DNA from 2 places in the Lactococcus sp. FSL W8-0209 genome. Region 2 is predicted to be linked to the other one. Evidence: predicted binding sites of a transcription regulator. Region 2 holds the regulator's gene; the other holds the start of a gene.
The links. The regulator CtsR, encoded in region 2, represses protease genes until heat stress. The targets are predictions, from matches to a motif close to TTGGTCAAAAAAGGTCAAANA.

Region 1: clpB (ATP-dependent chaperone ClpB) is a predicted target of CtsR. The motif match lies at 2,095-2,115, and genes of this name have one in related genera.

Annotation. Positions count from the first base shown of each region.
Region 1 covers NZ_JBBOVN010000001.1:1,736,115-1,740,554, forward strand. The annotation lists gene clpB (ATP-dependent chaperone ClpB) at 1-2,020, opposite strand, end outside; gene MKX45_RS08530 (hypothetical protein) at 2,254-3,594, shown strand; gene MKX45_RS08535 (NAD-dependent epimerase/dehydratase family protein) at 3,627-4,250, opposite strand; gene purF (amidophosphoribosyltransferase) at 4,361-4,440, opposite strand, start outside.
Region 2 covers NZ_JBBOVN010000001.1:862,508-866,947, reverse strand. The annotation lists gene MKX45_RS04445 (ATP-dependent Clp protease ATP-binding subunit) at 1-2,070, opposite strand, end outside; gene MKX45_RS04440 (CtsR family transcriptional regulator) at 2,060-2,515, opposite strand; gene greA (transcription elongation factor GreA) at 2,692-3,165, opposite strand; gene mltG (endolytic transglycosylase MltG) at 3,225-4,440, opposite strand, start outside.

The DNA of each region.
Region 1 (4,440 bases), 870 kb from region 2:
AAGGATTACGACGAACGGCTTCAGTCAATTGGCCTCCTTCATCGTAACCGACATATCCTGGAGGTGCTCCAACTAAACGAGAGACAGAGTGTTTTTCCATATATTCACTCATGTCAATCCGAACCATATGCTCTTCTGAATCAAAGAGATTTTCAGCCAAAGCTTTCGCAAGCTCCGTCTTACCTACCCCAGTTGGTCCAAGGAAGAGGAAGGAACCAAGTGGACGGTTAGGGTCTTGAATTCCTGCACGCGCACGGATAATGGCATCAGATACGGCTTCAACAGCTTCATCTTGTCCAACGACCCTTTGATGCAGTGTTTCTGGCAAGTGAAGTAATTTTTCACGTTCCCCTTCAACCAACTTGGTAATTGGAATGCCTGTCATGCGTCCAACCACTTCGGCGATTTGTTCTTCAGTGACTGATTCTTGAACTAAGGATAAATCATCTGATTTTGCTTTTTCTTCGATAGCTTTGAGTTCTTTTTCAATTTCAGGAATTTTACCATAACGAAGGGCTGCTGCTTTTTCTAAGTTTCCTTCATTTTGAGCTTCTTCCAATTCGTGGCGAGCATGTTCTAATTCATTTCGTTTTTCAGAAATATTGCCCACTTCTTTTTTCTCAGCTTCCCATTGGGCTTTGAGTTGATTATTTTCTTCTCGAAGTTCAGCAATTTCACCACGTATAATTTCAAGACGTTTCTTAGAAGCATCATCTCGTTCTTTTTTGAGGGCCGCTTCTTCAATTTCTAATTGCATCAAGCGACGATTAGCTTGGTCAAGTTCAGTTGGGAGTGAATTCATTTCTACACGAATTGTTGCACTGGCTTCATCAACCAAGTCAATGGCTTTATCTGGTAAAAATCGGTCAGTAATATAACGATTTGAAAGGGTTGCTGCTGCGACTAAAGCATTATCATGAATGGTCACTCCATGGTGAATTTCAAAACGTTCTTTTAGACCACGCAAGATTGAAATTGTATCTTCAACAGTAGGTTCAGTAACCAATACCTTTTGGAAACGACGTTCAAGTGCTTTATCTGTTTCCATGTATTTACGATATTCATCCAAGGTAGTTGCCCCAATCAAATGGAGTTCACCACGTGCAAGCATTGGTTTTAAAAGGTTCCCAGCGTCCATAGAGCCTTCGGTCTTACCTGCACCAACAATCGTATGAAGTTCATCAATAAAGAGGATAATTTGTCCATCTGATTTTTTCACTTCATTAAGGACTGCTTTCAAACGTTCTTCAAATTCACCACGATATTTCGCTCCTGCAATCAGGGCACCCATATCAAGTGAAAAGATTGTTTTATCTTTCAGATTTTCAGGAACGTCTTTTCTGACAATCCTTTGTGCCAATCCTTCAACAATGGCTGTTTTACCAACCCCAGGTTCACCAATAAGAACGGGGTTATTTTTTGTTTTACGAGAAAGCACTCGAATGACATCACGAATTTCTTCATCACGTCCAATGACAGGATCTTGTTTACCTGATTTAACTTGAGCAACGAGATCTACCCCATATTTTTCAAGTGCTTTGTATGTTTCTTCTGCATTTTGACTGGTCACTTTATCACCTCCGCGTAATTTTTCAATCGCAGCTTGCGCTTTTGCTTTTGTTAGTCCATGGCTAACCAAATAACTGGTCAATGGATTTTGTTTTAATTCAAAGAGGGCAAGGAGAATAATCTCAGTTGATAGATATTCATCGCCCATTTTTTGCGCAATTTTGTCTGCTTCAGTAAATACTTGGAACAAATCTGGACTTAGGTTTTGACCATAAGTAATATTTGAACCTTCTACTGAATTAATTTTGTCAATTTCTTTTTCAATTAAATTTGTAAAGTCATCTAGGTCAATCCCTAAATCTTTATAAAAGTTCGCCCCAAAACTATTAGGTTGAACAAAAATTCGCCATAAATGTGGAACTTCAATCACTTGGTGATGACGAACTTGCGCAATTTGTTGCGCTGAACCAAGTGCTTCTTGCATCGTTGTTGTCATTTTTTCGATGTCCATAAAAACACCTCATTTCGATTTCATAGTTAGTAGTGATTATTATCTTTTTCTCACTACATTCTAATTATAATACTTTGGTCAGTAATGGTCAAACTTTTTGATTCGTTATTTATAAAAAATTATTTACACTTTTTAAATGAATTATTTATGTACTAATCATAGTGAAGCTGTCTTTTTAATACACTTTGCCTTATAATGGATTTAGATGTCAAAATAGAAAAGATAGGAGAAAAATGACTCAACATCTAAATTCTTTGGGAAAGTCTGCCCTCTTAATATTAAGTAATACAATTATTGTCCTTCCATTCATGATTTTTATTCAAATTGCAAAAGGAACCTCGCTTCTTGCCCTCCTTCCTTTTTTGCTCTTTTATACTTTCAGAATGACTGGCGTATTCTTTATAAGGGGAATAAAAACAAGAATTAACAGCTATAGTCTTTTAAAAATTTCATTGTATGCCGGTTTACTTGGTTCCTTGTTAGGATTTATGGGTTCTTTCTACTTTCCTTTCTATACTTTATCCGGTATCCTTTTAGGAGTCAGTGCAGCTTGGTTACCGATGTCAAACACTTCGGTAAATTATTATCTAAAAAATACTAACCAGCTTATCAAAGGAAAAACCTTAGTTAGCTTACTTTTGTTTTTAGCCCTTGGCTTTTCTTTTGTCTTATCCCCTTCTCTAAAATATCCCCTATTCTTTGTCTTCTATGGAATAGTTTATCTTCTCTCCTTCCAATTAGTTGGAAATTTGGATAATTACAAAGTTGATCCAAATGATTTAGAAAAAGCTTCATATAAATATCTTATTTTATTTGCTTTATTTTTTGTTTGCCTCTTTCTATTACGTTCAAGTCGATTACTTGCCAATAGTTTAGAATTTGATTATTTCATTTTCGGATTTTTCTTTTTGGTCATCCTATATATTGTCGCTACGAATTTTTTCAAAAATAAAATTCAAAGAAATATCCCTCGTAAATTATCATATTTGACAGCTATTAATGGGGCAGTGGGAAATTATTTATTTCTTTTTTGTTCTTTGTATGTCGCTGGTTTTTATGGTCATCAGCATTTATTTTTACAGTTTTATCTTCCTTATGTTTTAGGAATTGTCTTTGCCTCTAAGGTCAAAAATTTACTTGGAAATAATGTCAAAACCTACTCTTTAATCGGCATTTTTCTAGGTTTACTTTTGATTGTTTTTAGTCCTCTATTTGCTCTAGGTTTATTCCTTACTAGCTTATTTAAAGGAAGTTTAAATTCAAGCTTAACTCAAGACTATGAAAGTACTGTTAATATCGTTGAAGATAAACGTATCTGGGTAAAATATACCATTCAAAATATCGGAAGTATTCTTCACCAATTTTTGTTGATGCTTTTAGGTTCACTCATCATCATGAAAAACGGCTTATCTATCAAGACCCTGTTCGTTATTACTTCAACCCCTATTCCTACGGCTCGAAGTATTGAACTAATGAAATCATGGAATCTTATTGCTACATCATTGATTATCTTAATTATCATCACCTATCTTATTTATCCAAAAATAGTTCCACTTCTTAAAAAATCAAAGTAAATTAGAAAAACTCATGTCTAAACATGAGTCTTTTATTTAATACGAGTGGTCAGTGAACTTTCTTTTCCTTCGATAATTTTATGAATCTCTTTAGCAAATTGGCTTCGTTTAATTGGACGATAACTTTTTAAGAAAGAAAAAATCGGAATTTTTATGAGTGGCTCCAATAGGCGTGCTGGAAAGTAACTGCTTTTTCGTGAAGCATCATAGACAATTCCTGGAAAAACAGAAACAAATCTTGATTTCAAACGTTTTTGACCATAAGCCTCCACTTCTTTTTTAGCTCTCATATAGTCATTCATAAAAAAAGGACCATCATTTGCCGAAATAAAAAGACATTGATTTTCTGAGTTAACTATTGTATCAATAATTATTTTTGCTGGTTGAATACTATTTTTTTCATAAGTTGTTCCCTTTGATTTACTTGGAAATAGAATTCCTACCGCATCAATCACCCAATCTGATTTTTGTAAAAGATCTTGCCAATCCCCAGGTTCGATTAGATTAGTAGCATGGTAAATGACTGGCTCAGCGAGATGAGCTTTAGATTTACCATTTCTTGATAAACTGTGTAATTCATAATCTGCAACTTGGGCAAGTTCCTTGAAAATACCTTGACCAACTAGTCCAGTTCCTCCAACTATTGTAATAATCATTTGCTCACCTCACTTGCTTTTATTTCTTATCCTAACATATTAAAAGGAGTAATCTAAAATAATCGCTTTAGAATTTAGCAAAAAAAACTAGAGTGAGTACTCTAGTTTTTTTATTTCACGCTATTTTTCGCTAAAGATTCCAAATAGTCAGCTTCATAATCATACAGCGGCGTTGGATATTCGCCATCAA
Region 2 (4,440 bases):
ATCAGCTGTGATATTTTTAGCGCCAAAACCAACTGTCTTATCATCACGAAGAGCAGTCGCTCCCAAGTTTGAAGTCATGATAATAATTGTATTTCTGAAATCAACTTTACGACCTTTAGTATCAGTCACAAAGCCATCATCTAGAATTTGCAACATGATGTTGAAAACGTCAGGATGAGCTTTTTCGACTTCATCTAAAAGAACAACAGAATAAGGTTTATTACGAACGCGTTCTGTCAATTGACCACCCTCATCATAACCTACATACCCTGGAGGAGCTCCAATCAAGCGTGAAGTCGAATGTTTTTCCATGAATTCACTCATGTCAACACGAATCATATTATCTTCACTACCGAACACACTGTCAGCCAGTGCTTTAGCAAGTTCGGTTTTACCGACCCCTGTTGGTCCAAGGAACATGAAAGAACCCATTGGACGACGGCTGTCAGCAACACCGGAACGTGCCCGACGAATGGCTCTTGAAACGGCAGAAATAGCTTCTTCTTGTCCAACAACTCGTTTGTGTAATTCTTTTTCAAGATTGATTAAACGATCACTTTCAGACTTAGTCATTTGTGTGATTGGAACACCTGTCAGTGTTGAGGCAACAGCAACAACAGCTTGGTCAGTAACTTCTTGACGTTTATCTTCTTTTACTGAGAATTTATAAATCTTGTCAGCAATTTTTTCAACTGCTTTTTCTTTTGTACGAGACGCTTTGATATCAAGTTTAATGACAGCTTCTGATAATTCTTCTTGAGCTTCCGCTAATTCTTTTTCTAAATCAAGACGTTTTGTTTGTTGATTTTTGACAGAAATTTTCACTGCTGCTGCAGCTTCATCAAGTAAATCAATGGCTTTGTCAGGCAATTTTCGGCTAGTCATATAACGGACACTGAGCATTACAGCACTTTTAATGGCTTGGTCAGTAAATTCCACTTGATGATAGTCTTCAAATTTTTCACGTAAGCCTTGCAAGATAGCAATCGCTTCATCTGGACTTGGCTCGTCAACATTTATTCTCGCCAAACGGCGTTCTAAAGCTTCATCTTTTTCAATATATTTTTGATATTCATGATAGGTTGTTGCTCCGACCATTTGAAAATCACCACGAGCAAGCGCTGGTTTCAAAATATTTGCGGCATCATTGACAGAATCCATACCGCCACCAGCACCGATGATTGTGTGTAATTCATCAATGAAAATAATGACATCTGGATCACTGCTAACTTCTTCAACAATAGCTGTCAAACGATCCTCAAATTCACCTCTAAATTTTGTCCCAGCAACAACAGTCGCCATATTCAAGGCCATAATTCGACTATTCATCAAACCAATTGGAACTTGACCATTGACAATTCTTTGAGCCAAACCTTCAATAATTGCTGATTTCCCAACACCGGGCTCTCCAACTAAGACAGGATTATTTTTTGTTCTGCGGCTGAGAATATGAATCAAACGGTCAATTTCAGCTTCTCGTCCAATCATTGGGTCAAGTTTACCCAAGCGAGCTTCTTCGGTTAAATCTGAGGATACAGAGTCTAACGTTGGCGTCGTTGAATTTTCTGCAACTCCCTTTGCCATCTTACGTTTTGACATTGGAGTCACAGCTTTTTTACTTTCTGGAACTTTGAGTCCAGTTCTTTTCTCAAGCTCTTTTCGCAAAGATACAATATTGATTTTTTGTAATTTCAGAAGTTGAAGACCAAATCCATCTTCTACTTGAAGTAGGGCATAAAGCAAGTGTTCTGTTCCAACGGCTTCTGAGTTATTATGAATTGCTAAAAAACTTGCCGCAGTCATCACTTCTTCTGCACGAGGTGAAAAACGTAAAGTTGAACGTTTGACCTTAACATGACTTGATAAATCCTCTAAATCAATCAGTAAGTCAGAAGAATCAACATTCATTCCTGCAAGAAGGCTGTAAGCAATTGAGCCTGAGGTCGTTGCCATTGCAGCTAGTAAATGAGCACTTTCAATGGTGCCATATTGATATTGGTGAGCATACTCTTCCGCTTTTTCTAAAATTCGGTCAAGCGTTGGTGTATATTTTATATTTTCAAATTTCATCGTCACGGTCCAATCTGTTTATTATACTTTTCATCATTATACCACGAGTAAAGGGACTAATGGCTCCGTCAGTAATGACTAACAAAAGTAGATTTCCCTCACGTTCTGTCAGTACTTTCTCATCAAAGAGAAGTTGAACGATATCATGGGCAGCTTTACTTGAGAGATTAGCTGGAACTTTCTGGTAAAGAGCCGTTAAGAATTCATGACGAGCAGAATATTGATACTTCACAATTTTGATGTATCCACCGCCACCACGTTTTGATTCCACATCAAAGCCTTTTGAGGCCGTAAATCGTGTTTTTATCACATAATTAATCTGACTCGGCACGACATCAAATTGATTGGCTAAGTCCGCTCGTTTAATTTCAATGACTTGTGCTTCTTCTAAAAGCTTTCTCAGATAAGCTTCGATAATATCTGATGTATTTTTTTGACCTGCCATCGCTCCATCCTTTCTTTCATCCATTTTCTAAATAATCTTTGACTATTACTGACTATTATACCTGAAAAATATTATTTTTACCAAAAATAGCAATTTTAACTTACTGACAGACTTAAGCGTTGAAAAATAAAAAAACCGTTACTGACGGCTTTTTTACTTATTATATTCTAAAATAATTAGTCAACTTTTACAATTTTAACTGTCATTTCGCCAACTGGAAGTGGTACATTTACGATGTCTCCAACTTTTTTTCCAATCAAAACTCGAGCAATTGGTGATTCATTAGAAATTTTTCCTGAAAATGGATCAGCTTCAGCAGTACCAACAATTTGATAAGATTCTTCGTCAGTTTCGCCAACTTCAACAAAAGTTACGTTTTTACCAAGTGCTACTTCGTCTTTAGCAATTTTTGCGTTATCAACAATTTCAGCATAACGAATCATTGTTTCAACAGTTGAGATACGTCCTTCGATAAAGGCTTGTTCATCTTTAGCTGCTTCGTACTCTGAGTTTTCTGAAAGGTCACCATAGCTACGAGCAACTTTGATACGGTCAATGACTTCTGGACGTTTCACAAGTTTTAAATTTTCAAGTTCTAATTTTAATTTATCAAGCCCTTCTTGGGTCATTGGGAATGTTTTTTCCATTATATTTCTTTCCTTTTTTGTAAACTTTTTTCTTTTTTAATCAAATCTAAATTAATGATAGCTTAGCTACTTATCTTATCATTCACATATTTTTGAACATTTGCATTTTGTTCAGCTAATGTTTTCGCAAAATAAACTTTTCCTGTTGTCACATCAGCAACAAAATAGAAGTAGTCATTTTGAGCAGGATCAAGTACTGCTTTAATAGATGACAAACTTGGACTATCAACAGGGCCAGGGCCAAATCCAGTATTTGTGTACAAATTATATGGCGAATCTAGGTTGGTGTCAATATTAGCATCCTCTGAAAGACTTGTTTTTTCACCAAGTTTACCTTCGGCATAAAGAATTGACAGATTAGAACCCAAAGTCATTCCAGCATTCATACGATTATAGAAGGTTCCAGCAACGTTGCGTCGGTCATCATCATTGTTGGCTTCTTTTTCAACCAAAGCTGCTAAACTCAAAACTTCATTGACAGTCAAATTCTTTTGAGCGATTGTATCATAGTAAGGAGTGAGTTGAGTATTGGCTGCTTGAATCATATTTTCAATGACTGATTCAACTGTCGATGATTTTGTGTAATCATAAGTCGCTGGGAACAAGTAACCTTCTAACTGATATTTGATTCCTGAATCTTTTGTTGGCAAGCTTGCGAACAGTTTAGGATAAGCCTTAACCATTTTAGCGATAAAGGTTGGGTCTTGAACGGTTTTCATGAAGTCTGCTTCAGAAAATGGCGTTTTTGCATTCTTTTCATTGCTTCCACTATTAACTGTCACAGCTTTAGCAATTTGTGTTAGCGTATAGCCTTCAGGAACTAAAATTTTACCTAAAGTTGGAGCAACAGGTTTTTCTGTTCCGCCTTCTTCAAGTTTACTAGCAATTGTAGATAAGCTCATGTTTGGTGCAAGATTATAGTAGCCGCTTTTAAACTCTGAATAATTTTTAAATTTTGTATAATACTGAAAAACCATTCCATTTTTAATAATGGATTGTCTTTGCAAAATTTCACCAATTTGCTTACTACTTGAACCAGCAGGAATATTGATTGACTTAGCTGTTGCATTCTTAGAATCCAAAGGTTGAATGCCAGATTTTACAAAGTTATAGCCATACCAACCAGTTCCTCCAACAACTAAAACTAAAAGAACAACAATCACAGCAATGATTTTTCCTGCTGTTACTTTTTTCTTTTTCTTATTTTTGTTCTTATTCTTATTTTTCTTACTAGAAGAAGTTTTTTTAGAAGAACTGTTGGTTCTTCTTGAAGGTTGA